Regions from separate parts of the Sporofaciens sp. SGI.106 genome, predicted to be linked through region 1. Evidence: predicted binding sites of a transcription regulator. Region 1 holds the regulator's gene; each other region holds the start of a gene.
The links. The regulator Rex, encoded in region 1, represses fermentation and respiration genes when NADH is low (regulators of the CRP and FNR family bind a similar motif). The targets are predictions, from matches to a motif close to ATTGTTAANTANTTAACAAT.

Region 1 (10,462 bases):
GCATACAAACTCGTAGTTAAATCGTCCGGACAAATCACTTAATTCTTCCACCGGAATATGTTCCTCTCCATCAAATCCTACAAGAACCACCTTATCACCGAATTTCACGTCCTCAATGTCAGTCACATCTACCATGAACTGATCCATGCAGATTCGTCCGCAAATGGGTGCCCGCCTTCCATGTATCAGTACCGCTCCTTTATTTGACAGGCTTCTCGGATAACCGTCACCATATCCCACCGGTATGGTTGCAATCTTTCGCGGTGAATCTGCCACATAGGTTGCTCCGTAGCTGATAGTAGCTCCTTTTTCCACCCATTTCACATGTGTAACATGGCTGATCAGCTCCATTGCTGGTTTCAATGGTACGTTTTCCTTGACAACCTCCTCGGAAGGATACATACCATAGGTAGATATTCCTGCCCTGGCCAGATCCATATTCGCCTCTTTCATATCGATAATTCCCGCACTGTTGGAACAGTGATAGAACTCAAAGTTCACTCCACGGTCAGTCAAAGCCTGCCTCATCCACTGATATTTTTCAATCTGTTTCTGCGTAAATGTCTTATCTGTCTCATCCGCCTTGGCAAAATGTGTATACATACCTTCCATTACCAGATTCGGCATGGAGGCAATCCTTCGTATAATCTCTGCGTTTTCCTCATTAATTAAAAATCCAAGCCTGCCCATGCCTGTATCAAGCTTAATATGCACATATGCTTTCTTTCCCATTTCCACTGCAAGATTCGATAAATCCTGTGCCATCTCTTCCGTATAACAGGTTACCCGGATATTTCGTTCGATCATATCCCTGCGCTGTTCCGGGAAGACACATCCCAGTACCAGAATCGGCTTCATAAGATCATGCTCTCTCATAAAAAGCGCCTCGTCTGCGGTTGCCACCGCGTATCCCCAGACATAATCCCTGGGTTCCAGTATTCTTCCAACCTGAACAGCACCGTGTCCATAAGCATCCGTTTTCACTACTGCGATCATCTTCGTATCCGGATGCAGGTTTCGCCTCATCATTTCCATATTATATTCTATGGCATCCAGATTCACTCTTGCACAAACTCTGCTATATTTCTTCATTTAATCCTCCTCCAATTTTCTCAAAACTACTGCCAGATTCTCCGCCAGATCCCGCGCCAGCACGCTGTATGCCCCTTTTTGCTTTCTGGCCGCATCCCCGGCCAATCCATGGAGATATGCGCCCAGGACACCTGCCTCATAAACATCTGTGCCCTGTGAAAGGAGTCCTCCGATAATGCCGGCAAGAACATCTCCCGAGCCTGCCTTTGCCATGGCAGCATTACCTGAGAGGTTCAAAGCCGTGTGCCTTCCCTCACATGCCGTGAGAGTTCGGGCATCCTTCAGCACACAGGTGACCGGATAGTTTTTCACAAACTCCTCCAACATTTCTCTTTTATTCTCCCTGAGTTCCGATACCGGTTTCTTTAAAATCCTGGACATTTCTTTCATATGTGGAGTAAATACAAATTGGTTTTCCCTCAGATCTTTCATATATTTTGGATTTTCTGCCAGTAGATTCAGTCCATCCGCATCAATCACACATGGAACAGCCACATACTCCAGGGTAGTGCGCAGAAGCTTTTTCGCCAGATCTGTCGTCCCGATTCCGGAACCGATGACAACTGTATCTGCCCATCGGAGCAGGGAAATTAACTCTCTCTCATCGAACAAATCATAAGTCGTTATAATTGCTTCCGGAAGGAGCTGCTGAAGAATCATTCGATTTTCTTCTGCCGTGTAGATCTGCACCAGTCCGGCGCCTGTCATATATGCCGCATATGCATTCAGCCAGGCTGCTCCCGCCATCCCCTTACTGCCTGCAATCACAAGCAATCTTCCATAGGTTCCTTTATGGGAATCTTCCCTGCGCTCCGGCATCATTTTCTTAATATCCTTCTCCTCCAGGGCACAGACTGTATGAATATCCTCATCCAGGCATTCTGTATTGATACCGATATCCGTTACGATTACCTCACCGGCCATCTGCCGTCCCGGATCCATATAGAGCCCCAGTTTTCCCCTCTGAAAGGTTACTGTCACATCTGCATGAAATGCATGCCCCAGTATTCTTCCGTCTGCCGCACTGATTCCCGACGGCACATCCACGGCAAACCTGACTGCCTCTGCCTGATTCATCTCTTCAATCAACTCGCCATATCTTCCCTCTATATCTCTATTCAATCCTACGCCAAATAAGGCGTCTACTATGACACTATATTTTCCGGATTTCCATTCACTGACTGTTCCTCCTGCTTTTTCAAACAAATCCATCTGATACACTGTCTCCGGGGTCCTGCTCTCCATGCGTCCCGCCAGAACCGCCTTAACAGAATATCCTTTCTCCAGCAGCATCCTTGCAATCGCAAATCCATCTCCACCATTATTGCCGGAGCCACACACAATGCACACATCTGACAGATCTGTTTTTCGATCTTCCATAACTTCCACACAGGCTCTTGCTGCATGCTCCATCAGTTCCAGAGATGGAATCCCAAGATCACAGATGGTGTGGCGGTCCGCCTCCTTCATCTGATTTCCATCCGGTAAATATATCATATCTCTTTTCCTCCTCTTATTTTCAGCCTGACTATACGCAAAAGACGTGTAAAGAAAGCCTGCACAGCACAGACCGACATTACACGTCCCACTTTCGTTTCAAGACTCACTCTATTCTGTTTTATGCTCCTCGTTATATCGGCTGATATTATAGGATAACCTCATCAGACTCTCTGACAGATGAACATTTTCAACAATGACATGTTCCGGCAGATTCAAATCTGTATGAGCAAAGTTCCAGATTGCTCTGACTCCATGCTCTACCAGTTCATTTGCAACGTCAATCGCTTTTGCCTTCGGTATAGTAAGTGCGGCAATCTCAATATCATTTTTGCCTATAAACTCTCTCAATTCACTCATCATTCGAATCGGAACACCACGAATGGACACACCTGCAAGGGTAGGATTTACATCAAATATCCCTTTCAGAACAAATCCTCTCTTTTCAAATGCCGCATAATTTGCCAGAGCCTGTCCCAGGTTACCGGCTCCGATAATAATCATATTATGGTTCTTCTCAAGCCCCAGGATTTTCCCGATCTCCGTGTATAAATATTTTACATTATATCCGTATCCCTGTTGTCCAAATCCACCAAAATTATTCAGATCCTGTCGAATCTGGGATGCCGTCACCTTCATCTGCTTACTCAGCTCATTTGAGGAAATACGTTCTACACCATTTTCAAGCAACTCGCCCAAATAGCGATAGTATCTTGGAAGTCTTCGTATTACAGCCTGAGAAATTTCTCTTTCTTCCACTAGTCTCACCTTCCCGATTTGTTTCTCTTCATAATATTATATAGAATTGTCAACTCAAAGTCAAACTTTTAGTTGTATTTTGCATAAATTTCGTTATAATTATTGTGAGTAATACTAGGTTTAGGAGGTCATGCCATGATTTTATCATGCCATAACATCAAAAAAGCTTTTGGAGAAGAAGTCATTGTAAAACATGGCTCTTTTCATATAGAAGAACACGAAAAAGCAGCACTGGTGGGTCTCAATGGTGCCGGCAAATCCACGATTCTTAAGATGATCGTGGGGGAACTTTCCCTGGATGACGGTTCTGTCACTCTTGCCAAAGGAAAGACTCTCGGATATCTGTCCCAGCACCAGGAAGTCACTACCGGTCATACGATTTACGAAGAAGTAAAAACTGCCAAGGCAGATGTCATCGAGATGGAGCGTCAGATCCGCTCTATTGAAGAGGAATTATCATCTCTGTCCGGACAGGAGCTGGAAGACAGACTTACCACCTATCATCGGCTGACAGATACCTTTGAGCGGGAAAATGGATACGCTTACGAAAGCGAGATTACCGGAGTACTGAAAGGACTGGGATTTGAAGAGTCTGAATTTGGGAAACCGGTCGACACCCTCTCCGGCGGTCAGAAGACCCGTGTCGCGCTGGGTAAATTATTGCTGACACGCCCGGATGTCCTTCTTCTGGACGAGCCTACCAACCACCTGGATCTGAATTCTATTGCATGGCTGGAGACTTATCTTCTGAATTACCCGGGCGCCGTTCTCATTGTATCCCATGACCGTTATTTTCTGGACCGTGTCGTAACAAAGGTCATTGAAATCGAACTGGGAAATATCATGATGTTCCCCGGAAATTACACAGCCTTCGCACAGAAGAAACAGATGATCCGGGATGCCAGACTGAAAGAATATTTAAACCAGCAGCAGGAAATCAAACATCAGGAAGCCGTCATCGAAAAACTGCGCTCCTTCAATCGGGAAAAATCTATTAAGCGGGCAGAAAGCCGTGAAAAAATGCTGAACAAAATGACTCTGGTGGAGAAACCTGCAGAAATCCACAGTGAAATCCACCTGACACTTGAGCCTTCCTGTGTAAGCGGTAATGATGTACTCTCTGTAGAGAATTTGAGCAAATCCTTTCCGCCGCAGACATTATTTTCCAATATAAGCTTCGAGATTAAACGCGGGGAACACGTAGCAATAATCGGTGATAATGGAACGGGAAAGACCACACTGCTCAAGATACTGAATCAGGTACTTCCGGCAGACAGCGGTACATTTACCCTGGGAACGAACGTCAAAATCGGATATTACGACCAGGAGCATCACGTCCTTCACATGGACAAGACCATTTTTGAGGAAATATCCGATGATTACCCCTCTCTTACCAACACCCAGATTCGTAATATGCTGGCAGCATTTCTGTTTACAGGCGACGACGTCTTTAAACTGATCGGGGATTTGAGCGGTGGAGAAAGAGGTCGGGTATCTCTTGCAAAACTCATGCTCTCAGAAGCGAATTTTCTGATTCTGGATGAGCCTACCAACCACCTTGATATAGCTTCCAAAGAAATACTGGAAAAAGCCCTCAACGATTACACCGGCACCGTGTTATACGTTTCCCACGACCGTTATTTCATCAACCAGACCGCCTCACGAATTCTGGATCTGGTGAACCAGACCTTTGTAAATTATATAGGAAATTACGATTACTATCTGGAGAAAAAAGAAGAACTGACCGCCGCCTATGCCGGTCAGACCATTTCCGAATCCAGTATTTCAGGAAAAAGAGCCGCTGTCACTGCAACCAATCCCTCCACTTCTGCCGTATCCGAATCCAAGCTGAGCTGGCAGGAACAAAAAGAACAGCAGGCGAAAGAACGAAAACGCCTGAACGATCTGAAAAAGACAGAAAACCGGATCACCGAACTGGAAGAACGGGATGTTGAAATTGATGAACTAATGGCTCAGGAAGAGGTATACACTAATTCCGTCCGGTGTCAGGAACTGGCACAGGAAAAAGCAGCGATCGCCGATGAACTGGCTGAGCTTTATGAACGCTGGGAGGAACTTGCAGAGTAAACTGAACAAAAAGGTACACCGCAAATGTTAATTGGGGACGTAGCAAAATGCATTTTGCTACGTCCCCAATTAACTTACAATCTTTTCGCAATTGCCTTAATAAACTCCTCACTGTTCAGCACCGTCGGATTCTCCATCGTTGTGATCAGCGCCAGATCCTTTGTCATCTCGCCACCTTCGATCGTGTCAATGGTAGCTTTCTCCAGACGGTCTGCAAACGCCATCAGCTCTGCATTTCCATCCAACTCACCACGTTTTCTTAGAGCTCCTGTCCATGCGAATATGGTTGCAACTGAGTTCGTGGAGGTTTCCTCTCCCTTCAAATGTTTGTAATAGTGGCGCTGTACGGTTCCGTGAGCAGCCTCATACTCATAATATCCGTCCGGTGACACCAGTACGGAAGTCATCATGGCAAGAGAACCAAATGCAGATGATACCATGTCACTCATTACATCCCCGTCGTAATTCTTACATGCCCAGATGTAACCGCCCTCGGATTTCATTACACGTGCAACGGCATCATCGATCAGAGTATAGAAATATGTAATACCAGCCGCATCAAATTTTTCTTTATATTCCGCATCAAAGATTTCCTGGAAAATATCCTTGAATGTGTGGTCATATTTTTTAGAAATAGTGTCTTTGGTAGCAAACCAGAGATCCTGCTTTGTATCCAGTGCATAGTTGAAGCAGCTTCTTGCGAAACTTTCGATGGAATCACACAGATTATGCATGCCCTGTGCCACGCCCGGTCCTGCGTAATTATGTACGAGTTCTCTTGTCTCTGTTCCATCTTCGGCAGTATAGACCAGTTCTACCTTTCCAGGTCCCGGAATCTTCATCTCGGTGTTTTTATAAACATCACCGTATGCATGTCTTGCAATGGTAATCGGCTTCTTCCAGTTCTTAACGCAAGGCTCAATTCCTTTTACAACGATCGGTGCACGGAATACGGTTCCATCCAGTATAGCACGGATGGTTCCATTCGGGCTCTTCCACATTTCTTTCAGGTTATACTCCGTCATACGTGCAGCATTCGGTGTGATGGTAGCACATTTTACTGCCACTTTATACTTTTTCGTTGCATTGGCAGAATCAATAGTTACCTGATCATTTGTCTCGTTACGATGCTCCAGTCCCAGATCATAATACTCTGTGTTGAGTTCAATAAATGGTTCCAGAAGATTGTCCTTGATCATCTTCCAGAGGATTCTCGTCATCTCGTCTCCATCCATCTCTACAATAGGGGTTGTCATTTTAATCTTTGCCATTGCCTTCAGCTCCTTTTCGATATTCTATACTCTAAATTTCTAAGCTCTGTTAAATCTTAATTATTGTTATTCTTCATTCATGTGGAGATTTGCCATTACCTTAATAATATGCTCATTCGCCAGTTTCTCGGCCAGAACCTCATCCTTACTCTTGATTGCATCCAGTATTCCCCGGTGCTCTGCTATGGACTTCTCTGCCCGGTCTTTGGCACCTACTGACATTGTTCTTGCAATCTGCACATACTTGTGAAAATCTGATAGAACATGCTCCAGTATACGGCTGTTGGAGGCCTCGTACAGTACCTTGTGGAACTTACCGTCCAGATCGGATACCTGTTTCGCCTTCTCATTTCCTTCTTTTTTCAGATGAAATTCTGACAAAAGTATGATCTCTTCCAGTTCCTCAATCTGTTCATCAGTAATATGTCTGGTTGCCCACCGTGCGCATAATCCTTCCAGCATGGAGCGGATCGTATAAATATCATGCACATCTTTAGGTGTAATTCCAGTCACATATGCTCCTTTATTCGGGATGATCGTAACCAGTCCTTCCAGCTCCAGTTGTCTTAATGCTTCCCGGACCGGCGTCCTGCTGACTCCCAGCTCTTCTCCGATAGAGATTTCCCTTAATTCTTCATGCTCCTTATATTTTCCGGATAAAATATCCTCTCTCAGTTTCCGAAACACTCTTCCCCTCAGTGAGCGATCCTGATATTCTTCCATGATTTGCCTCTTTCCGGAGTTTCCCCCAATTGATACTACAGCAATTCCACGCCCAGCTTCTTACAGGCATCATCAATTACCTTAAGCAGCTCGTCGTCTGTCAATACGGTAACTCGTCCGCTTTCATATTCCTCATCCACCCAGGCTTTTACCATAGCTACAAGCTCCGTATTCTTATCTACCTGCTTCTCCTGTGGAAGGCGAAAATATGTATTGATCCAGTGTGCGATTCCCGCAAGTCCTGATGTATTGGATACTGCTACAAGCGGTGGACGGTTCAGGAATTTGTCAGTATCAAATACATTGTAGATCTCCTCATTTTTCAAAAGACCATCCGCGTGGATTCCTGCTCTTGTCACATTGAAATTCCTTCCGACAAACGGTGTCCTGGATGGAATCGTGTAACCGATTTCTTTCTCATAATACTCTGCCAGCTCTGTAATGACTGTGGTATCCATTCCATCCAGAGTACCCCGAAGCTGCGCATACTCAAATACCATAGCCTCAAGCGGAGTATTGCCGGTACGCTCTCCGATTCCGAAGAGGGAACAGTTCACGCCGCTGGCTCCATACAGCCATGCTGTAGTAGAGTTGCTGACTGCCTTATAAAAATCATTATGTCCATGGAATTCAATCTGTTCACTTGGTACGCCCGCATGTACACGAATACCGTAAATAATACCCGGAATAGACCTCGGAATCACAGCTCCCGGATAGTTAACACCATATCCCATGGTATCACAGACACGAATCTTTACCGGAATCTGATATTCCTCCTGAAGTTTCATAAGCTCCAGACAGAATGGAATTACAAATCCGTAGATATCAGAGCGGGTTATATCCTCCAGATGACACCTCGGACTGATTCCCGTCTCCAGGCATTCACGGATAACGGAGAGGTAATGATTCATACATTCTCTTCTTGTCATCTTAAGCTTATAAAAAATATGGTAATCGGAACAGCTTACCAAAATTCCTGTCTCCTTCATACCGATATCTTTCACCAGTTCAAAATCCTTCTTACTTGCACGGATCCAACTGGTCACTTCCGGGAATTCATACCCTCTTTCCATACACTTATAAACGGCATCTCTATCCTTCTTGCTGTATAAGAAAAATTCACTCTGTCGAATCTTTCCTTTTGGACCGCCCAGTTTATGAAAATAATCGTACAATGTTACAATCTGCTCTGTACTATACGGTGCTCTTGACTGCTGACCATCACGGAATGTCGTATCCGTAATCCAGATATTATCCGGCATACAGTGCGGCACAATACGGTCATTGAACGCAATCTTCGGAATTTCATCATAATGAAACAGATTCCGGAATACATTCGGTGTCTCTACATCGACCAGCGGATACATATGCTCTTCAAGCTGTAATAAATTAGAATGTTTATCAAAATATACCTTTCGATCTTCCATCGCTGCACACTCTCCTTCAAATTATACTCTTCTGTCAAAGGTAAATGATTTTCTTTTTCGATGTGTATAATTGTATACAATTATACACATCCTGTCAAGAATTATTTTCAGAATAAAGAGTTTTACTCTATGGAAACGCAGTTTCCTATAGAGTAAAAAAATGCCCCTCTGGTTTTTAGGCCAAAGGGGCATTTTTCAATAGGGTATATTTTCAATTCGGAGGATGAGGTTACAATATTAAATTGCTCTTGTATATTTTCTCAGCCATTCTTTTTCATCTTCTTCAAGATAAGGAGAAACTTTATCATATACAAGCTGATGATAGTCATTTAAAAGAGCTTTTTCCGGTTCAGACATCATTTCCGGTAAAATGGCATCCAGATCCATTGGAATATAGGTAATTGGCTCGAAGTACAGGAAATCTCCATACTCATTCTTCTGCCAGGACTGAACAAGAAGCTCATTTTCCAATCTTACTCCGTGTGAACCTTCAAAATAAATTCCCGGTTCATCTGTAATAACGATTCCCTCTTCAAATGGATGTGTATCATTTGCACGATACTGCCAGCGGAAGTTTGTCGGACCTTCATGGATATTCAAAAGATATCCCATTCCATGTCCTGTTCCATGATTAAAGTTAATTCCTCTGTCCCAGAATGGTTTTCTCGCAAGAATGTCCAGGTTCATTCCGGTACAGCCTCTTAAGAATTTTGCGCTTGCAAGCTGCAGATGGCTGATTGCAACAAGTGTAAAATGCTCTTTCATAATCTGTGGAATCTCACCCAGGGCATAGGTTCTGGTCACGTCCGTGGAACCTTCATAAAATCCGGCACCTGTGTCTGTCAGGAATACACTGCCTTCTTTTAATTCTACATTTGTCTCTTCAGAAGAAACATAGTGGCATAACGCTGCGTGCTCTCCATATGCACAGATTGGCTCAAAACTTGGACGGATAAAATTGCCAAGCTCCATACGGAATTCATCCAGCTTATCAGAAGCACTAAGCTCTGTAATGGTTGTCTTTCCAACATTTTCTTTCAGCCATTTCATAAACCGGATGTGTGCAATACTGTCTTTCATCTGTGCTTTTCTGATATTCTCAATCTCAGTAACATTCTTTACAGCCTTAAACACAATCTCCGGATTACGCTCTTCTACCTTTTTTACTTCATTCGGAATATTTTTATAAATTGCATAATTAATTTTTGCCGGGTCAAGAAGAAGTGTTTCATCTGCATTTAACTTCTTAATATCTTCATAAATATCATTGTATGGATGAAGTGTAATTCCATCTTTTGCGAAACTTTCTTTTATCTCTTCTCCAAGCTTCCTTTCATCAATATAAAGTTCCATTCCATCCAGTGTAATGATTGCATAAGATAATACTAACGGGAAAAATTCAATATCATTTCCTCGGATATTCAATGTCCAGCAAATATCGTCTATGGTTGTGAGCACATGTGCGGTTGCTCCATGTTCACGCATAAATTCACGGATCCGTCCGAGTTTATCTGCTGTTGATTCTCCGGCATACTTCAAATCCAGAGCAAATGCAGGTTCTTCTGATAATTTCGGACGATCTTCCCAGAAGGTATCAATCAGATC
Region 2 (10,462 bases), on a different contig from region 1:
ATCGTAACTTCGTCTATTCCCGCTGCTTTTACTCGATTCGACAGACATCGTCCGATTACCCGGTCTGCCTTATGCACTTCAACTCCTATCCTCAGCTCTGCCTCTTCCATATGTCACGCCTCCCCGATTGTTCGATAGTGAACTGTTTTATATCGAACATTATTATAGCACAAAAATATAATTAATCAACCAAAAAAAGGAAGCCGCATCAAAACAGCTTCCTTTTACAAATCATATTCTTTTCAATTATGCAAGTTCTTCAACCAGTTTCTTCAGTGCATCTACTGCTTCATCCGGCAGCTTGTCATATCCGTCTTTTGCTACAGCAAAGTTCTCAACTTCGTTTACACGATCCTGCATACGAGCCTTTAACTGAGCTTTGTAGTCCGGATCGTCAAGATCCGGAACGAATCCTTCCCAATCCATGATCTCGATGTCAGAGAACGGTCCCCACTGATGGAAATCTGCTCTCTTCTCAACGATTGCTTCCAGCACACCAAGAGTATCCTTTGGCTGTACCTTCTTGCCCATGAAATCACCTGTATTAACGATGTAGCAGTCTACGTTCTTCTCTTCAACCAGTTTTTTGAACTTCTCGTAGTCATTAGCCAGAGGATAGGTTCTGAACGGATTAGCGTAAGGAACAACAACCAGCTTGTTAGGATCTACGCCAGGAGCAAGACGCTCAGCAGAGGAACGTTTTGTAGCAAGTGTAGCTCCCATAACAGATGCAAGTGCAGCACCTTTCAGCTTAACTACCGGCGGAATGGTAGGATCTTTCATAATCCAGAAGATTGCATTAACCGGAGCATCAATCTTATCTACACGGTTCGGTGACCATAACTTAGACTTGATTGCACGTCCGTTACCATTTCTGATATCCTCTGTTACAAGCTGAATCTTTCCATCTTCGTCCATTGTTGCAGAACAGTTCTGAGCTGTCAGCAGATACTTGTTATCCGGGCATCCTGTCGGATAATCAGCTGTCTTATCAAAATAAGTAGGCTCAATTGCGATAGATGAGCATGTATCTGTATTGATGATAAATGCATCATCATGAAGTACTTTGATCTCGTATTTTCCACCATGTTTTGCATGTGTCAGTGTAGACTTACCAGATCCTGACAGACCGTATACAGATGCAACATACTTGGATCCATCCGGGAGTAAGTATTCTTTCTGTCCACCGTGGCAGGATGCATAACCGTTACGGTTTGCAATTGCCCATACCATAGTAAGAGTACCTTTCTTGTGCTCTCCGAAGTATCTCATACCAAGGATACATGCACAGTTTGTCTCTGTATTGAAATAGCACAGAGTCTTCTTAGCCGGGTCACTTAAACAGTCAAAGCTTACACCAGGAGCCTCTTCCGGAATCCACTGCGGATCAGAGAAGATGTAGATATCTGCTTCTTTTCCGTCTCCTACCGGTTTGGACTCTTTGTACATCTTTACATATTCATCAGACATATACTGGAAGTTCAGCATCCAGTTATACATGATATTCTCTTCTCCTTCCGGAATCAACAGGTGGCACTTAACCATAAATTCCGGATCCAATCCTGCAAATACAGTTGCATGATACATTTTTTTCCAGCGTGATTTGTATACAGCGTCCATTGCAACTTTATCAAGAGCATCGCAATCTACTCCCGGTTCTCCTGCAATACGACGTGCTGTTGCATAACGTCCGGTAATTGCACCGTCATTAAATAAAAGAACTTTTGCATCTGCATCCAGACCAAACTCTTCTCCTCTATATACAGGCATATCTGTCACGATAGTTCCCGGGGAATTCTTTGCCAGATTGTAAGCCTCTTTCAAGGTTTCTACTTTCACAACATTATTTCCGTAGAATGCTGCTTCAATAATGGAACGTGTTTTAGAGAAACCTGGTTTGTCTTTTCCGATTTCACTAATTGGATAATATGCTTTTGTTGCCATTTTGTCTTTTCCTCCTTAAAATTCCGAATTTGGTAGTATTATCTCATTTTTTGTCAAAAAAGTCAATAGTTTAACAATGTGTAAAAATGCAAGATTGAAAAATCAATCTTGCATTTCAAAACTTTTGGGTAATAACTCACGCAAAGTTAGTATCTCCAGCTTTTCTTTATTCATTCCGCAAATTACGTGAAAATTATCCGGATCACAGAATTCTGCCATAACCTGACGGCAAACTCCGCAGGGATAGCACATGACCAGCTCCTCTTTTCCTCCTGCAATTGCAATTGCTTCAAATTCCCTCTGCCCTTTTGCAACAGCCGCAAAAAATGCCGTGCGTTCTGCGCAGTTAGAAGGTCCATATGCACTGTTCTCCACATTACATCCCTGCACCACTTCCCCATTTTTACAGAGGAGGGCGGCACCCACCTTAAATCCGGAATACGGACTATATGAAAATTCTCTTGCCTTCACAGCCTTCTGCCACAATTCATAAGCTTCCATATCCCGACTCCTACAATCCAAGTATCTCCCGCACAGACGCCTCCATCTTGTCCGCATCACACTCTGCTGTATGAAGAATATTAGCATCCAGAATCTCTTTAATCGCGTTCGGCATCTCTGTCTGAGACACCTGTTTTAATTCGTCCAGAAGGGCAAATTCATCCTGATCCGCATACTTTTCATCGATTGCGCTCATAACACTCTTTACAAATTTATACGGACTTGCCGTAGATGCCACCACGCATTTTGCAGCATCCCCTGAATTCTTCTGGTATTCCTTACATACATAAGCAGCGACTGCCGTATGTGTATCGATCACATAACCGGTTCTGGCATATACATCATGAATCATACGGGCTGTCTGCTCCTCTGTGGCATATCCTGCCTCGAAGTCTGCGAGCTCTCTTTTCATATCCTCTGTAATCGCATAACTTCCGTCTTCTTTCAGCTCCCGCATTAATTCTGCATCTTTCTCTGCATTTTTTCCGGCAATCTGATAAATCAGACGCTCCAGATTACTGGAAATCAAAATGTCCATAGACGGGGATGTTGTCAGAAGGAATTCTCTGTTTCTGTCATAAGTACCGGTCTGGAAGAAATCAAACAGCACTTTATTTTCATTGGAAGCACAAACAAGCTTCTGAATCGGAATCCCCATCTGTTTAGCATAATATGCTGCCAGAATATTTCCGAAATTTCCGGTAGGAACCACAACATTAATTGCCTCTCCTGCCTGAATCTCCTCATTCTGCAATAATTTTGCATAAGCATATACGTAATATACCACCTGCGGCACAAGACGTCCGATATTTATAGAATTCGCAGATGAGAACTGATAGCCGTGCTCATCAAGCTCCCTGGCCAGTTCTTTGTTTTCGAACATTGCCTTTACCCCGCTTTGGGCATTGTCAAAATTGCCATGGATAGCAACAACCGATGTATTGTCTCCCTTCTGGGTTACCATCTGAAGCTCCTGTACTTTGCTGACTCCGTTTTTTGGATAGAACACAATAATTCTGGTACCCTCCACATCAGCAAAGCCTGCAAGTGCTGCCTTTCCGGTATCGCCGGAGGTTGCTGTCAGAATGACAATCTCATTTTTTACATGATTCTTTTTCGCAGCAGTTGTAAGAAGATGAGGCAGAATAGAAAGTGCCATATCCTTAAATGCAATCGTTGCTCCATGGTATAATTCCAGATAATAAATACCATCTGCTTTAGCAAGCGGTGCAATCTCCTCAGTATCGAACTTACTGTCATAAGCTTTAGCAATACATGCTTTCAGCTCTTCCTCTGTAAAATCTGTAAGAAACTCTCTCATAACCGCATATGCTGTTTCCTGATAAGTCATATCCTTAAGTTCTTCCATAGAGACGGAAAGCTTTGGAATCTCCACCGGGACAAACAAACCTCCATCGTCTGCAAGGCCTTTTAATATTGCCTCAGATGCTGTAACTGTTATGCCATCGTTTCTTGTACTCTTATACTGTAAATTCATCTTCTTCACCTTTCTGTATCGTCTATTTTCCGGTTATTTCCTGCTATTAGTATAATTAACCAGACCACCGGCAGCAATAATCTTCTGCATAAATTCCGGGAATGACTGTCCCTGGAACTCCGTTCCCTTTGTCCGGTTGTAGATTTTTCCGCTGTCAAAGTCTACTTCAACCTGATCTCCTGCTTCAATTCCCCTTGCAGCTTCCGGACATTCGATAATCGGAAGTCCGATATTAATTGCATTGCGGTAGAAAATCCGGGCAAATGTCTCTGCAATAATACAGCTTACTCCTGCCGTCTTCAGACAAAGCGGTGCATGCTCCCTGGAAGAGCCGCATCCAAAATTCTTATTAGCCACAATCAGATCGCCCGGCTGTACTTTTCCTGCAAATTCAGGATCAATATCTACCATCGCATGGCTCGCCAGCTCCTGTGCATCGAAAGAGTTCAAATATCTGGCTGGAATGATTACATCCGTATCCACATTATCACCATATTTAAATACATTACCCATTGCCTTCATTATTTGTCACCCACTTTCTCAGGATTTGCAATACATCCTGCAATCGCACTTGCCGCTGCCACTTCCGGTGAGGCAAGATAAATCAGAGAATCCACATGTCCCATTCTTCCTACAAAGTTACGATTTGTTGTTGATACACATTTTTCTCCTGCTGCCATAACGCCCATATGACCTCCCATGCAAGGTCCGCAGCTCGGTGTATTCACTGCACAGCCTGCATCCACAAAAATATCCAGAAGTCCCTCTGCAATACACTGCTTGTAAATTTTCTGAGTAGCAGGAACTACCATAACACGCACATCCGGATGTACCGTATGCCCCTTCAGAACAGCTGCCGCTCTTCGAAGATCTGAGATTCTTCCATTTGTACAGGAACCGATTACAACCTGATCGATCTTGATCGGGTCCATAGCTTCAATTTCATCAATCGTCTTTGCATTGCCTGGCAGATGTGGGAATGCAACAGTAGGACGCACCTCTGACAGATCAATTTCAATCACTTCATCATATTCTGCGTCTTCGTCAGCCTCATATACATGATATTCTTTTACGGAATGCTCATGAATATATTCTAATGTCAGGTCATCTACTGGGAAAATTCCATTCTTTGCACCGGCTTCAATTGCCATGTTAGCCATAGTAAAACGATCATCCATGGAAAGATTTGCAATTCCATCTCCGGTGAATTCCATAGACTTATATCTTGCTCCATCCACACCAATCCGTCCAATAATATGGATAATAATATCTTTACCGCTTACGTAACGGGATGGCGCACCCTTCAGGACGAATTTAATCGCACTCGGAACCTTGAACCATAATTCTCCGGTTGCCATTCCTGTTGCGATATCTGTTGTTCCCACACCGGTGGAGAATGCTCCCAGTGCTCCGTATGTACATGTATGTGAATCTGCACCGATAATACATTCTCCTGCAGTAACTACTCCCGCTTCTGGAAGAATCGCATGCTCTACTCCGGATTTTCCCTGTTCAAAATACCACTTCAGTCCCTGGTTCTTCGCAAACTCACGGATTGCCTTGGAATTTTCTGCAGATTTAATATCTTTATTTGGTGTAAAGTGATCCGGCACAAATACAACTTTGTCTTTATCGAAAACTGTATCAGCCATCTGTTTTAATACCGGAAGTGCCATTGGTCCGGTAATATCATTTGCCATTACCACATCGAGCTTCGCCATGATAAGCTGTCCCGCTTCTACGCTGTCCAGTCCCGCATGGGCTGCCAGAATTTTCTGTGTCATTGTCATTCCCATGATGATGACCCTCCTTTATCATTATTTCGTCTTACGTGCTATTCTAACACAACATAAGATTCCAACGCAAGAAAGAATACATGATATCACAAGAACCGTTATATTTGCACCATCACCGGTTTTAACCTTTTCTGTCTTTTCCGGTTCTTTTTCCACCGGTTCGTCCTCTTTCGGAGGAACCGGCTTCTTACCAAAATGTATCGTCTGCCCTTCATCTGTGATATCCTCATGTCTGGCAATCAGGTTCTCCCCCTCATATAACTTTTCAAATACGACCACATCACTCTCTTCCAGTTCAGACGCATCAAACGTAATCATGACTTCCGCACTTCCCTCAGACGCCTCCGGCCGGAATACCAGCTCTGCCGTCACCGGCTGTCCGCTCTTATCAAGAACTTCCTTTTCCGCATTTTTGTCCATCAAAGTCGCCCTCAGAGTATATTCTCTTCCTTCACAAAGCCCCCTGTAAGAAACCGTATCTATAATAGTTACTTCTGTCTCCGGCAACACATTCTGACTGCCCGACTCCTTTTCCTTCGCAATGGTAGAGATAATCACATTCTGATTCAGAACCGTCCCCAGATTTATCAAAACTTTATCTTCCGATATGGAAATCTGTTCACTCCATGGCACCTTTCCTTCGTTCGCCTCATTCATAATTTCTGTAATAATATACGTTCCGACCGGAAGCGCCCCACAGCTATCATTTGGCTCAGCCTGATTCCCTTCTCTGTTCATTCCAAACCATAGTCCATCTCCTGTCTGCCCTCCGTTTGTATTGTATGTGTGCCGGATATATTCTGCATTAGAGGAATAATATCCATTTTCATCAGTAGTGAAAATATGGGATTCCCCTGTCTCCTGACACACGATTTGAAAACTGACACCGGCCATTGGCTGATCTGCTTCTTCATCTTTCTTGACCAGTTCAAAATCTCCGCGAATAAGTCGGTCTGACACCGTAAGCTCACTGACCGCCTCAGGTTCCACTACCATCTTACATACTCTTTCATCCTTCACATATCCGGACGGTGCACTTAACTCTTTTACCCAGTAATCTCCACAATCCAACTCAATCTTTTTTGAACATCCCGTTTCATCGGTCTCCAGTTCTGTCACTACATCTGTACATTCTCTATCCCTGTACACCCCATAGACAGCACCTTCCAGCGAAAACCGCAGTTCCCCGCCTGAATAATCTGCATCTTCCGCCATTTTTTTCAAGACAGCGTAACCCACAGGATGATACTCCCAGACTCCAAGGTTCTGATAGCTGCCATTTCCGGTAGAAAGAATCATGACATTAAATCCCTTTGGTGCATTTGGAAGACCCGCAATGCGGTTGATAAATGCCTGTCCATAACCGTAATAATTATCATCATGTCCATTTGCCACCGAACCTGCGAGGCATGTCTCTACATATGATGCCCCCACATCTCCCGGCCCCTGCCATCCATAATAATAAATTTTGCGAAACAGTTCATGTGCCTGATTCTCGAAAGTATACTCCGCAATTTCCTGCAGATGGGTACCAATCTCCGTTGGCGGTTCCATCTCATGACATACACACATGGCCGGCTTTCCTCCGTCAATCTCAAAATACCCTACCATGAGAGGTCCTTCATTATATCTGGTGTCATAACAGGTGAGTGTATGTACTCCCCGTTCTTTTGATTCTGCCCGAACGAAAATGGTACCAACCAGTACTGCTGCCAGTACCGCAAGCCCTATCAATCCAATCCTTCTCATCAGCCTGCTCCATAACCTGCGTTCCTTCTTCATATTTTCTTTTCCTTTCTGTTTTTCTGTCTAAACAATAACTATCCATTCAAGACTCTCGCGCCGAGTCCTGGCGCATCCCCGCGAAGCGTATATCAGATCATCTTGCAGCTCCTCCTCTCTTATAAATTCTCGTTTTCGGAAACCGGAATGATGTATTCCTCCTGACGAACTGTCCCATGAATTTTGTTTCAGAATATGGCTTTCAAACGCCTTAGACGAGTGTTCACATAATAATATATTCCCCCTCAGTTTGTCAACATAATTAATACACAAATATTTTACATAATTTTTATCGGAATGTAACAAAAAAGCTGCGCTTCCGCACAGCTTTTACAATTAATGTTTTTCATTTATTTGACGCTTTACCCTATCTTCGAGAGCATTCTTCAATTCTTCCAGTATATCGTTATGCCTTCTGGATTTCATGTTCGGGAATGCCTTTACCAGACGTACACTGACTCTGGTTCTGGATGCAGCCAGCTCTTCATATCTCTTTCTAAGCTCCGCAGCCTTCTTACGCTGCTCTTCTCTCTTCTGCCGTCTCTCTTCTGTGATCTCCTCCAGCCTCTGTTTTCCTTCTTCTGTAATCTCTTCCAGCCTCTGTTTTCCTTCTTCTGTAATCTCCTCCAGTTTCTGTCTTCCTTCTTCCTGGAACTCCAGCGTATCCATCACTCCCTCGTGGATATTCTCGCCTACCCGGTCGGAAAGCTCCCGCAACTCCGCTGCAATCTTCTCCATTGCTTCCAGACGGCGGTTCAGCTTCAGAATTCCGGACGCTGTCACATACAAATCTGCAAATAATAATATTCCCAAAATGACAATTCCTACTATTCCTGCAGTTACAGGTATCCAGGCCAGTGCTTTATGAATCAGAGGATGTATTCCTTTTACAATCACAACACACGCCACACCCCAGACCAGCGAAAAAATCAGGCATACGTATCCCCCGATATTCAGCGGCTGGTCAGAATAGTCCCACCATTTATGATGAAATATTTTATCCATAGCATATCCTGTCAAGCCTTCAATCAGAGTAACCAATACTACCGAAGCGATATATAACACAGGAAGCCAATCCTGACATGGTTCCAGAAGAAAGATAACAGCACTGACACCCACACCATATATCGGGCAGATAGGACCGTTCAGAAATCCTCTGTTTACGAATCTCCCCTCTTTCACCGATGCAAATGCAACCTCTGTGCACCATCCCAGAAATCCATATGTAAAAAAGTATAAAATCAAAAAATAAACCTGCATTTCTTACTTCTTCCTCCATTTTTCTCTATAAATAGGTATGCTCTATTTCTTCTATACTGTACAGAATTATACTTCACATTGACTTCCCCGTCAAATAGTGATATAATTTCCCGTTGTAATAGATAATGATTCTCAATAACACTTAGAGAAATAGATATGGAGGTTGCCCTATGACATTAAAACAGGGAGAAAATCATCATACATATGAAGTACAATCTATACAGATAGAACTCCAACTGGAACGCCGCCTGGAAGCTCTGGGGCTTACGGAAGGTTCACTGATTACTATTCTCAACAATGACAAACGGGGGGCTATGACCGTCAAATTCCGGGGGACCCGCTTTGCACTTGGACGGAGAATAGCTGAAAATATTCAGGTAAAGGAGGCAGCACGCTCATGAGCGAAACCATTAATGTTGGATTTATAGGAAATCCCAACTGTGGAAAAACCACCCTTTTCAACGCATTTACCGGAGCAAATTTGAAGGTAGCCAACTGGCCGGGAGTTACCGTTGAAAAAAAAGAAGGCAAAACGACTTATCAGGGACAGACCTTTAAACTGATCGATCTGCCCGGTATTTACAGTCTTACCTCATATACCATGGAAGAAACCGTATCAAGAGAATGTATTATGAGTGACGAAGTGGATGTAATCGTAGATGTAGTAGATGCCTCCAGCCTGGAGCGCAATCTTTATCTGACACTTCAGCTGATTGAACTTGGCAAACCCGTAGTACTGGCCCTGAATATGATGGATATTGTAGAAGAACGGGGAATGGAGATTGACCTGCACCGTCTTCCGGAAATGCTGGGCGTTCCTGCAATTCCGGTTTCCGCCCGAAAAAAAAGCGGACTTTCCATCCTGATGCATGCGGTAGCACATCACAAAGATTACGCATCACAGAGTCCTTTTATCCATCATCATCACGGGGAACACTCCACACACAGGCATAATCATCATGATGAATATGCCATGGTTTATCAGGATTATATTGAAGATAAAATTGACATCGTCATGGAACGTCTGGCAACAGCATACCCGGAACTTCAGAATAAAAGATGGCATGCCATAAAATATCTGGAAAAGGACAAAAATGTCCTTTCCAACCATCCACTTGAAATTGATGATGTCATTGATCGAAGCTATGAAAAGGATATCATTAACCAGAAATATGATTTTATTGAAGAAATTATAAGTGAAGTGCTTGTAAATAAAAGCAGCAAGGAAGCACGCACCGACCGTATTGACCGGTATCTTACCAGCAAATGGCTGGGACTTCCCATTTTCCTGGCTATTATGGCTCTGGTATTTTTCCTGACTTTTACAGTGGGAGATTTTCTGAAAGGGTATTTTGAAATCGCATTGGAAGCCTTCACTACATATACGGAACAAATTTTAGAAAGTATCCATACAAACCCTGTGGTCATTTCATTAATTGTAGATGGAATTATCTCAGGCGTAGGTGGAATACTGACCTTCCTGCCCAATATTTTCATCCTCTTTTTAGCACTTGCCTTCTTAGAGGACAGCGGATATATGTCCCGTGTAGCTTATGTTATGGATGATATTATGGGACACCTTGGTTTATCCGGCCGTGCCTTCATCCCACTCCTTCTGGGATTTGGATGCTCCGTCCCTGCGGTTATGGCATCCCGCGCTCTGGAGCACCGAAAAGACCGC
Region 3 (10,462 bases), on a different contig from region 1:
ACTCAGAGCAATTGAAGCAGCTGATGTGCCGGAAAAGTTAAATGATGTACGTGTAAAATTCCTTGGTAAAAAGGGAGAACTTACAGCTGTATTAAAGGGAATGAAGGATGTTGCACCGGAAGAGCGTCCGAAGGTTGGGCAGATGGTAAATGAAACCCGTGCTGCCATTGAGGAAATCCTGGAAGAAAGCAAAAAGAAAATGGAACGTGCTCTTCGCGAGGAGAAAATGAAGCGCGAAGTAATCGACGTTACACTTCCGGCAAAGAAAAATATGGTAGGTCACCGTCATCCGAATACCATTGCTCTGGAAGAGGTGGAACGTATTTTCGTTGGTATGGGCTATGAGGTTGTGGAAGGACCGGAAGTAGAATATGACCTGTACAATTTTGAAAAACTGAACATTCCTGCAGACCATCCGGCAAAAGATGAGCAGGATACTTTCTATATAAATAAAGATATCGTACTGCGTACCCAGACATCACCGGTACAGGCGCGTGTGATGGAGCAGGGCAAGCTGCCGATCCGAATGATCGCACCGGGAAGAGTATTCCGTTCTGACGAAGTAGATGCAACTCATTCTCCATCCTTCCACCAGATCGAGGGACTTGTAATTGATAAAAATATTTCCTTTGCAGACTTGAAGGGAACCTTGGAAGTATTTGCAAAAGAGCTGTTCGGACCGGATACAAAGACAAAATTCCGTCCGCATCACTTCCCATTTACAGAGCCAAGCGCTGAGGTGGATGTATCCTGCTTCAAGTGCGGAGGCAAGGGATGCCGTTTCTGTAAAGGTTCAGGATGGATCGAGATTCTTGGATGTGGTATGGTTCATCCACATGTATTGGAAATGTGCGGCATCGATCCTGAAGAGTATACAGGATTCGCATTCGGTGTGGGACTTGAGCGTATTGCACTTCTGAAATATGAGATTGACGATATGAGACTGCTTTACGAGAACGATATTCGTTTCCTGAAACAGTTCTAGGTACACCACAAAATGCAAAAAGGTACACCACAAAATGCAGTTTAGGACGTAGCAAAATGCGTTTTGCTACGTCCTCGAAAGGAGATTAAAATGAATACATCATTATCATGGATAAAAGCATATGTTCCTGATCTTGACGTTACAGCTCAGGAATACACAGATGCAATGACACTTTCCGGTACCAAGGTAGAGGGATATGAGGTGCTGGATGCAGACCTGGACAAGATTGTCATCGGACAGATTGAAAAGATTGAGAAACACCCGGATGCAGATAAGCTGATTATCTGCCAGGTTAATATTGGAACCGAGACGGTTCAGATCGTTACAGGTGCTCCGAATGTGAAAGAACGAGATAAAGTTCCGGTTGTTCTGGATGGAGGACGTGTAGCAGGTGGACATGAGCCGGGCAGTCGTGTGGCAGGCGGAATTAAGATTAAGAAAGGTAAGCTTCGCGGTGTGGAAAGCTGCGGTATGATGTGCTCTATCGAGGAGCTGGGCTCTAACAGAGATATGTACCCGGAAGCGCCGGAAGAGGGAATTTACATTTTCCCGGAGACGGCTGTCGTGGGTGAAAGCGCAGTGAAGGCACTGGGGCTGGACGATGTGGTATTCGAATATGAAGTTACGTCCAATCGTGTGGACTGCTATAGCGTAGTAGGAATTGCAAGAGAGGCAGCAGCAACCTTCCGAAAGGAATTCTATCCTCCGGTTGTAACACCGACAGGTAATGACGAGGATGTCAATGATTATATTAAGGTAACCGTTAAGGATGCGGATCTGTGTCCGAGATACTGTGCAAGAGTAGTGAAAAATATCAAGATCGGACCTTCTCCGGAGTGGATGCAGAGAAGACTGGCATCTGTGGGAATCCGTCCGATTAACAACCTGGTAGACATCACCAACTATGTAATGGAAGAGTACGGACAGCCGATGCATGCGTATGATCTGGCTACTATTGAAGGAAATGAAATCGTTGTGCGCACTGCTGCAAAGGGTGAGAAGTTTACGACTCTGGATGGTCAGGAGCGTGAGATGGATGAGACGGTCCTGATGATCTGTGATGGAAAGAAGTCCATCGGTATTGCGGGAATCATGGGTGGAGAGAATTCTATGATTACAGACGATGTGCAGACGATGCTGTTTGAGGCTGCATGTTTTGATGGAACGAATATCCGTAAATCCAGCAAGAAGGTTGGTCTTCGTACAGATGCTTCCGGTAAATTTGAAAAAGGTCTGGATCCGAATAATGCACAGGCTGCAATTGACCGTGCATGCCAGCTCGTAGAAGAGATGGGTGCAGGTGAAGTAGTCGGCGGTATGGTTGATGTCTATGGAAAGAAAAAAGAGCCTGTAAGAGTACCATTTGATGCAGATGCGATTAATGCACTCCTGGGAACCAATGTTTCTAAAGAGGATATGATTGGATACTTTAAGAAAATTGATCTTGAATATGATGAGGAAACAAATGAGGTGATTGCACCGACCTTCCGTCATGACCTGTTCCGTCTGGCTGACCTGGCAGAGGAAGTGGCAAGATTCTACGGATATGACAATATTCCTACTACTTTGCCGAAGGGAGAGGCTACGACAGGAAAACTGTCTTACAAGCTTCGCATTGAGGAAGTGGCAAGGGATATTGCAGAATTCTGCGGATTTAGTCAGGGAATGACCTATTCTTTTGAAAGTCCGAAGGTATTTGATAAATTGAAGATTGCAGAGGATTCCCCACTTCGTCAGGCAGTGGAAATTATGAATCCGCTGGGAGAAGACTACAGCATTATGAGAACTACATCTCTGAATGGTATGCTGACGTCTCTTGCAACCAACTACAACAGAAGAAATAAAAATGTGAAGCTTTATGAGCTTGGAAATATTTATATTCCGAAGGCTCTGCCGCTTACCGAGCTTCCGGAGGAGCGCATGCAGTTTACACTGGGAATGTATGGAGACGGAGATTTCTTCAGCATGAAAGGTGTGGTAGAAGAATTCTTCGATAAGATCGGTCTGCACAAGAAAGAGACTTATGATCCGAATGCAGGCAAACCGTATCTCCATCCGGGACGTCAGGCAAACATTATTTATGATGGTGTCGTAGTGGGATATCTTGGAGAGGTTCATCCGGACGTGGCAGATACCTATGGTATCGGTGAGAAAGCCTATATTGCAGTTCTGGATATGCCGGAAATTGTTGAGAGAGCAACATTTGAAAGAAAATACGAAGGAATTGCCAAGTTCCCGGCTGTAACCCGTGATATCAGTATGGTTGTGCCGAAGGAAATTATGGTTGGTCAGATCGAGGAAGTGATTGAGAAAAAAGGCGGCGCTTATCTGGAAAGCTATGCACTCTTTGATTTGTATGAGGGTGCACAGATTAAATCCGGATTCAAGTCAGTTGCTTATTCTATTGTATTCCGTGCAAAGGATAAGACTCTTGCAGAAGCAGATATTACTCAGGCAATGGATAAGATCCTGAAAGCACTGGAAGAGATGGGAATCGAACTTCGTAAATAAAGGATGATTGGAAATGAAACGACAGGATTTTAGTTTTGATTTGCCGGAGGAGCTGATTGCTCAGGATCCTCTTGAGGACCGCTCCGGTTCCAGGCTGCTGGTTCTGGACAAGGACACCGGAGAAGTGTCTCATCACATTTTCAGGGAAATTATAGAATATCTGCAGCCGGGAGATTGTCTGGTCTTAAATGACACGAAGGTTATTCCGGCGCGTCTGATCGGCTCGAAGGTCGGAACCGATGCGAAAATAGAGATTCTGCTGTTAAAACGCATGGAAAATGATGTGTGGGAAACTCTGGTTAAGCCCGGGAAAAAGGCGAAGGTTGGAGCAAAGATCAGTTTTGGTGAGGGACTTTTAACAGGTGAGGTGGTTGGAATCGTAGAAGAGGGTAACCGTCTTGTGAAATTCACCTATGATGGAATTTTCGAAGAGATTCTGGATCAGCTTGGACAGATGCCTCTGCCGCCTTATATTACGCATCAGCTTGAGGATAAAAACCGTTATCAGACCGTATATGCAAAACACAGTGGATCTGCAGCGGCACCGACTGCCGGACTGCATTTTACACCGGAGCTTCTGAAGGAAATCGAAAATAAAGGAGTAGACGTTGCAAAAGTGACACTCCATGTAGGACTTGGAACCTTCCGTCCGGTGAAGGTGGATAATATTCTGGAGCATCATATGCATTCGGAATTCTACCGCATTGAACAGTCGGAGGCAGATAAGATTAACAGGGCAAAGGAAAATGGTCATCGGGTCATCTGCGTGGGAACTACCAGCTGTCGTACCATTGAGTCTGCAGCAGATGAGAACGGACGGTTAAGGGAGTGCAGTGGATGGACGGAGATATTCATTTATCCGGGATATCAGTTTAAGGTACTGGACTGCCTGATTACGAATTTCCATTTGCCGGAATCAACACTGATCATGCTGGTTTCTGCACTGGCGGGAAGAGAGCATGTGCTGGCGGCATATGAAGAAGCGGTGAAGGAAAGATACCGTTTCTTCAGCTTTGGCGATGCGATGTTTATTCGATAGAAAGAAGGAATATTATGCGCCTGGAGAGTTTTAAGATGGAACGCCAGGGTCTGGTGGAGGAAGGACAGGAAGTCGTAATCAGTGAACGAAGTCCGAGCACCGGAAGATATACTTATCTGGTGGAGCCATCGGTTGCTATGTCCGGCATCTACAGAACTACAGAGAGAATCAAAGCCAGAAAAGGAATTATCAGAGAAATTAAAGAGACAGAAAAAGGATTTTATCTGATCGTGGAGCTGGAAGAATAGATAAATAGAATACGTAAATACCCCTGTTGCTGAGAAGAAACCCGGCAGCAGGGGTATTTTTGGCTTTATATGGTTTGTGAAAAAAATCACTCCAAAAGTCGCACAGAACAAAATAAAATTTTAAATTGTATAAAATAAATAAAAAAACACGTCAATACAACCCATTTTTTAGACATAAAATTGGTGAAAAATAAAACGGGAATGTGTAAATATTAACAAAAAATCGGTAAAAAAATGATGGTTTTTTGTGAGAATGTATGATAAAATTATGGAAAGTAGAACGAATATAGCCAGTGCGGTTATACATTATGCAAAGGGAGGTAAAAAAATGCTTTCAAAAAAATCTACTGTTCCTTTCAGAGGAACCGAAGAACAAGAAAAAGCACTGCTTGCTGTCATTCATGAGTTGAAGGACGAGAAGGGTGCTCTTATGCCGATTCTGCAGAAAGCTCAGGACATTTACGGATATCTTCCGATTGAGGTTCAGAAGATTATCTCAGACGAGACGGGAATCCCGCTGGAGAAGATTTACGGAGTTGTAACATTCTATTCACAGTTCAACTTAAGTCCGAAGGGAAGGTATCAGATTTCTGTTTGTCTTGGTACCGCATGTTATGTAAAGGGATCCGGAGATATCTATAACAAGCTGATGGAGAAGCTCGGAATTGTCGGCGGAGAGTGTACACCGGACGGTAAGTTCTCTCTGGATGCATGCCGCTGTATCGGTGCCTGCGGTCTTGCTCCGGTTATGACAATTAATGATGAGGTGTACGGCAGACTGAAAGTAGAGGATATCGATGATATTCTTGCAAAATACGAATAGCTTTCAGATGTGAAAAACGGAAATGTCAATAGAATGGAGGGACAATATGAAATCTCTGGAAGAATTACGAGTAATAAGAGAGAAGGTGCAAGGGGAAGTCGGATATCGTTCTGAGCACCAGATTCCGGTTAAGATTGCCGGACCTGCAGCAGCTTATGAGGCTGCGAACGGCGAGGAATGGAGCACCAAATATCGCGCGCATGTTCTGGTCTGCGGAGGTACAGGATGTACATCTTCCGGCAGCCAGAGAATCAGAGAAAAACTGGCAGAAGAGATAAAGAAACAGGGAATTGAGGAAGAAGTATGTGTAATTAAGACAGGCTGTTTTGGTCTGTGTGCATTGGGACCGATTATGATCGTGTATCCGGAAGGCGCTTTCTATTCCATGGTGAAGGAAGAAGATATTCCGGAAATCGTATCTGAGCATCTGGTGAATGGAAGAGTGGTTACCAGACTGCTTTATGATGAGACTGTACATGGAAATGAAGTACTGCCTCTGCAGGAGACAAATTTCTATAAAAAACAGCACAGAGTTGCACTTCGGAACTGTGGTGTGATCAGTCCGGAAAATATTGAGGAATATATCGGAACAAGAGGATATGAGGCACTGGGAAAAGTCCTGACAGAGATGAAGCCGGAGGAGGTAATCCAGATTATGCTGGACAGCGGACTCAGGGGACGTGGAGGCGCAGGATTCCCGACAGGTCTGAAGTGGAAATTTGCAGCAGCTAATGCGGCAGATCAGAAGTACGTATGCTGTAACGCTGACGAAGGTGACCCGGGTGCGTTCATGGATCGTTCCGTACTGGAAGGTGACCCACACGTAGTACTGGAGGCGATGGCTATTGCAGGTTATGCAATCGGTGCATCTCAGGGATATATTTATGTGCGTGCAGAGTACCCGATTGCTGTTGAACGACTGAATATTGCAATCGGCCAGGCAAGAGAATATGGATTACTGGGCAAAGATATCTTTGGAACAGGATTTGATTTTGATATCGAGCTGAGACTGGGAGCAGGAGCTTTCGTTTGTGGTGAGGAGACTGCACTTATGACTTCCATCGAAGGAAATCGTGGTGAGCCAAGACCGCGTCCGCCGTTCCCGGCACTGAAAGGTCTGTTCCAGAAACCAACCATTTTAAATAACGTAGAGACACTGGCAAATATCCCGCAGATCATCCTGAACGGACCGGAGTGGTTCGCTTCCATGGGAACTGAAAAATCAAAAGGAACAAAAGTATTTGCTCTTGGAGGAAAGGTTAATAATACAGGTCTGGTTGAGATCCCGATGGGAACAACCCTTCGTGAGATCGTAGAAGAGATTGGCGGCGGAATTCCGAATGGTAAGAAATTCAAGGCTGCACAGACCGGAGGACCGTCCGGCGGATGTATTCCGGCTGAGAATTTTGATGTTCCGATCGACTACGACAATCTGATTGCAATCGGTTCCATGATGGGATCCGGTGGTCTGATCGTAATGGATGAAGATACCTGTATGGTAGATATCGCAAAATTCTTCCTGGAATTCACAGTAGACGAATCCTGTGGTAAATGTACACCATGCCGTGTGGGAACCAGAAGAATGCTTGAGATTCTGGATAAGATTACAAAAGGTCAGGGAACCATGGAAGACCTGGATCGTCTGGAGGAGCTGGCAGCTCACCTGAAATCCAATTCTCTGTGTGCATTGGGACAGACGGCACCGAACCCGGTACTGTCCACACTGCGTTACTTCAGAGATGAATACATAGCACATATCGTTGACAAGAAATGTCCGGCCGGCGTATGTAAAGATCTGCTTCAGTACAAGATTGATGCGGATAAATGTAAGGGATGTACACTTTGTGCAAGAACCTGTCCGAATAATGCAATCATCGGAAAGGTAAAAGAACCTCACGTAATCAATCAGGATAAGTGCGTGAAGTGTGGAGCCTGCATGGAGAAATGTCGTTTTGGTGCTATTTACAAAGAGTAATGGAGGATGGAAAATATGGAAAATATTAATCTTAAAATCAACGGGCTTGATGTATCCGCACCGGCAGGTTCTACTATCCTTGAAGCGGCACATCTGGCAGGAATCAGAATTCCGACTCTGTGCTATCTGAAAGAAATTAACGAGATCGGCGCATGCCGTATGTGTGTAGTAGAAGTAAAAGGTGCAAGAAATCTGGTTGCAGCTTGTGTGCACCCGATTAACGAGGGAATGGAAGTTTATACGAACACACCGAAGCTGATCCAGTCCAGAAAAAGAACTTTGCAGCTTCTGCTGTCCAATCACGATAAGAAATGTCTTTCCTGCGTGCGAAGCGGCAATTGTGAATTACAGCAGCTCTGTCGTGAGTATGGTGTGGATGATGAAAACTATTATGCAGGTGAAATGAATCACTACGAGCTGGATACTTCCGCTGCTCATATGGTTCGTGATAATAATAAATGTATCCTGTGCCGCCGCTGTGTGGCTACCTGTGAAAAGACACAGGGAATCGGAGTAATCGGACCGAATAACCGTGGATTCGATACATTTATCGGTTCTGCTTTTGAAATGGGACTGGGCGAGACCAGCTGTGTTTCCTGTGGTCAGTGTATCGCAGTCTGTCCGACAGGAGCACTTTATGAAAAAGACTACACAGATAAGATTATCGAAGCAATTGCTGATCCGGAGAAATATGTAGTTGTACAGACAGCTCCTTCTGTAAGAGCAGGTCTGGGCGAAGAATTTGGTTATCCGATGGGAACTGACGTGGAAGGCAAGATGGCAGCTGCACTTCGAAGAATTGGATTTGACAAGGTATTTGATACAGACTGGGGAGCAGACCTTACGATTATGGAGGAGGCAACAGAGCTTCTGCACCGTATTCAAAATGGTGGTGTGCTTCCGATGATCACATCCTGTTCACCTGGATGGATTAAGTATTGTGAACATTACTTCCCGGATATGACGGAAAATCTGTCAAGCTGTAAGTCTCCGCAGCAGATGTTTGGTGCTATGCTGAAAACATATTTTGCAGAGAAGGAAGGCATTGATCCGAAGAAGATCGTATCTGTCAGCGTAATGCCGTGTACAGCAAAGAAATTTGAGATCGGAAGAGATGACCAGAATGCGGCAGGCGTTCCGGATGTGGATATTGCCATCACAACAAGAGAGCTGGCAAGACTGATTAAGCGTTGTGGTATTGATTTTTCCGCTCTTCCGGATGAAGGATTTGATGATCCCATGGGCGAATCCACAGGCGCAGGTGTTATCTTTGGTGCGACCGGCGGTGTTATGGAGGCGGCACTTCGTACAGCCGTAGAGACTCTGACCGGTGAAGAGCTTGCGAACCTGGAGTTTACCGATGTGCGTGGTACACAGGGAATCAAAGAGGCATCTTATCATGTGGCGGGAATGGATGTGAAGGTAGCGGTAGTTTCCGGACTTAACAATGCAAGAGAGCTTCTTAACAAAGTGAAATCCGGTGAGGCAAACTACCACTTCATCGAGATCATGGGATGTCCTGGCGGATGTGTTAACGGTGGAGGACAGCCACAGGTATCCGGAGATGTACGTAACTTTACAGACGTACGCGGAATCCGTGCAGGCGTTCTTTACAGAAATGATGCTGCAAAACCAATCCGTAAATCTCATGAGAATCCGGCAATTAAGAAGCTTTATGATGAATATCTGGGCGAACCGGGAAGCCACAAGGCACATGAGACCTTACATACAACCTATGTAAAGAGAACAATTAACTAATAAAAAACCTGAATTAGAGAGATTTGGCACTATGATATGGTGCCAAATCTCTTTTTCTATTGATTACTGCAAAAAAACTCCCGAGTTCTTTGTAAAAAGGAATTGACAGGTTCCTGACATAAGGTATAAAATAAAACAAATGATTTAAAACAACCAATTTAAAACGTGTGATTTTGAATGGGAGGATGATGTAAATGCCACCGAAACCGAAATTTACAAGAGATGAGATCGTGGCAGCAGCGTTAGATATGGTCAGTGAACGGGGAATGGAGGCACTTACTGCCCGGGACCTGGGACAGCGTCTGGGAAGCTCGGCACGTCCCATATTTACGGTGTTTGAAAATATGGAAGAAGTGCAGAAAGAAGTAAGAAAGGCAGCAATGCAGCGGTATAATGACTATACAAATAAAGGGGTTCATTATACACCGGCATTTAAGCAATTCGGGATGCAGATGATTCTGTTTGCGAAAGAAGAGCCAAAGCTGTTTCAGATGCTTTTTATGACAGAAAATGAAAAGGCTAAGAGCTTTGAAGATATTTTTGAAGAACTGGGGGATATGTCAAAGCTTTGTATAGAGGTAATTATGAGGGATTATCAGCTGCCAGAGCAGGATGCGTTGCAGCTGTTTAAGCATGTGTGGATTCATACATTTGGAATTGGAGCACTATGTGCCGCCAAAGTATGTGACTTTGATGAGAAAGAAGTGTCAGAGATGCTGACGGAATCATTTATTGGAATGATGATGGTGGTAAAGTCCGGTGCGAAAGAACGGTATAATATTAAGCCAGTAAAAAAGGATGAATGTGACGAAAAGGAGAGCGACCTATGAGTAATATCATTGAAATAAGCCACCTGAGTAAAAGCTTTGGTGACGTGAAAGCAGTACAGGATTTAAGTTTCCGTGTAAAAGAGGGGGAACTCTTTGCATTTCTCGGCATCAATGGAGCGGGAAAGTCAACAACAATTAATATCATGTGCGGACAGCTTACGAAGAACGCAGGAAGTGTACATATTTGTGGGGCGGATCTGGATAAGGACGATGACACGATTAAACGAAGTCTGGGTGTAGTGTTCCAGAATTCCGTTCTGGATAAGGCGCTGAATGTACAGGATAATCTGGAA

Region 2: a site for Rex is predicted at 2,003-2,022, ahead of ACQRCC_RS10380 (phosphoenolpyruvate carboxykinase (ATP)). Genes of this name have one in related genera too.
Region 3: a site for Rex is predicted at 4,984-5,003, ahead of ACQRCC_RS10460 (NAD(P)H-dependent oxidoreductase subunit E). Genes of this name have one in related genera too.

What each region holds. Positions count from the first base shown of each region.
Region 1 covers NZ_JBNPMZ010000001.1:68,098-78,559, reverse strand. The annotation lists gene alr (alanine racemase) at 1-1,092, opposite strand, end outside; gene ACQRCC_RS00330 (NAD(P)H-hydrate dehydratase) at 1,093-2,589, opposite strand; gene ACQRCC_RS00325 (redox-sensing transcriptional repressor Rex) at 2,701-3,348, opposite strand; gene ACQRCC_RS00320 (ABC-F family ATP-binding cassette domain-containing protein) at 3,484-5,436, shown strand; gene ACQRCC_RS00315 (NADP-dependent isocitrate dehydrogenase) at 5,511-6,707, opposite strand; gene ACQRCC_RS00310 (GntR family transcriptional regulator) at 6,774-7,430, opposite strand; gene ACQRCC_RS00305 (2-isopropylmalate synthase) at 7,466-8,857, opposite strand; gene ACQRCC_RS00300 (aminopeptidase P family N-terminal domain-containing protein) at 9,095-10,462, opposite strand, start outside.
Region 2 covers NZ_JBNPMZ010000013.1:47,895-58,356, reverse strand. The annotation lists gene ACQRCC_RS10385 (MarR family winged helix-turn-helix transcriptional regulator) at 1-110, opposite strand, end outside; gene ACQRCC_RS10380 (phosphoenolpyruvate carboxykinase (ATP)) at 247-1,944, opposite strand; gene cdd (cytidine deaminase) at 2,047-2,445, opposite strand; gene thrC (threonine synthase) at 2,456-3,943, opposite strand; gene ACQRCC_RS10365 (3-isopropylmalate dehydratase small subunit) at 3,977-4,465, opposite strand; gene leuC (3-isopropylmalate dehydratase large subunit) at 4,465-5,739, opposite strand; gene ACQRCC_RS10355 (VaFE repeat-containing surface-anchored protein) at 5,761-7,521, opposite strand; gene ACQRCC_RS10350 (putative ABC transporter permease) at 7,858-8,781, opposite strand; gene ACQRCC_RS10345 (FeoA family protein) at 8,952-9,182, shown strand; gene feoB (ferrous iron transport protein B) at 9,179-10,462, shown strand, end outside.
Region 3 covers NZ_JBNPMZ010000013.1:69,645-80,106, forward strand. The annotation lists gene pheS (phenylalanine--tRNA ligase subunit alpha) at 1-985, shown strand, start outside; gene pheT (phenylalanine--tRNA ligase subunit beta) at 1,076-3,496, shown strand; gene queA (tRNA preQ1(34) S-adenosylmethionine ribosyltransferase-isomerase QueA) at 3,510-4,535, shown strand; gene ACQRCC_RS10455 (hypothetical protein) at 4,550-4,783, shown strand; gene ACQRCC_RS10460 (NAD(P)H-dependent oxidoreductase subunit E) at 5,112-5,606, shown strand; gene nuoF (NADH-quinone oxidoreductase subunit NuoF) at 5,653-7,581, shown strand; gene ACQRCC_RS10470 (NADH-dependent [FeFe] hydrogenase, group A6) at 7,597-9,339, shown strand; gene ACQRCC_RS10475 (TetR/AcrR family transcriptional regulator) at 9,534-10,169, shown strand; gene ACQRCC_RS10480 (ABC transporter ATP-binding protein) at 10,166-10,462, shown strand, end outside.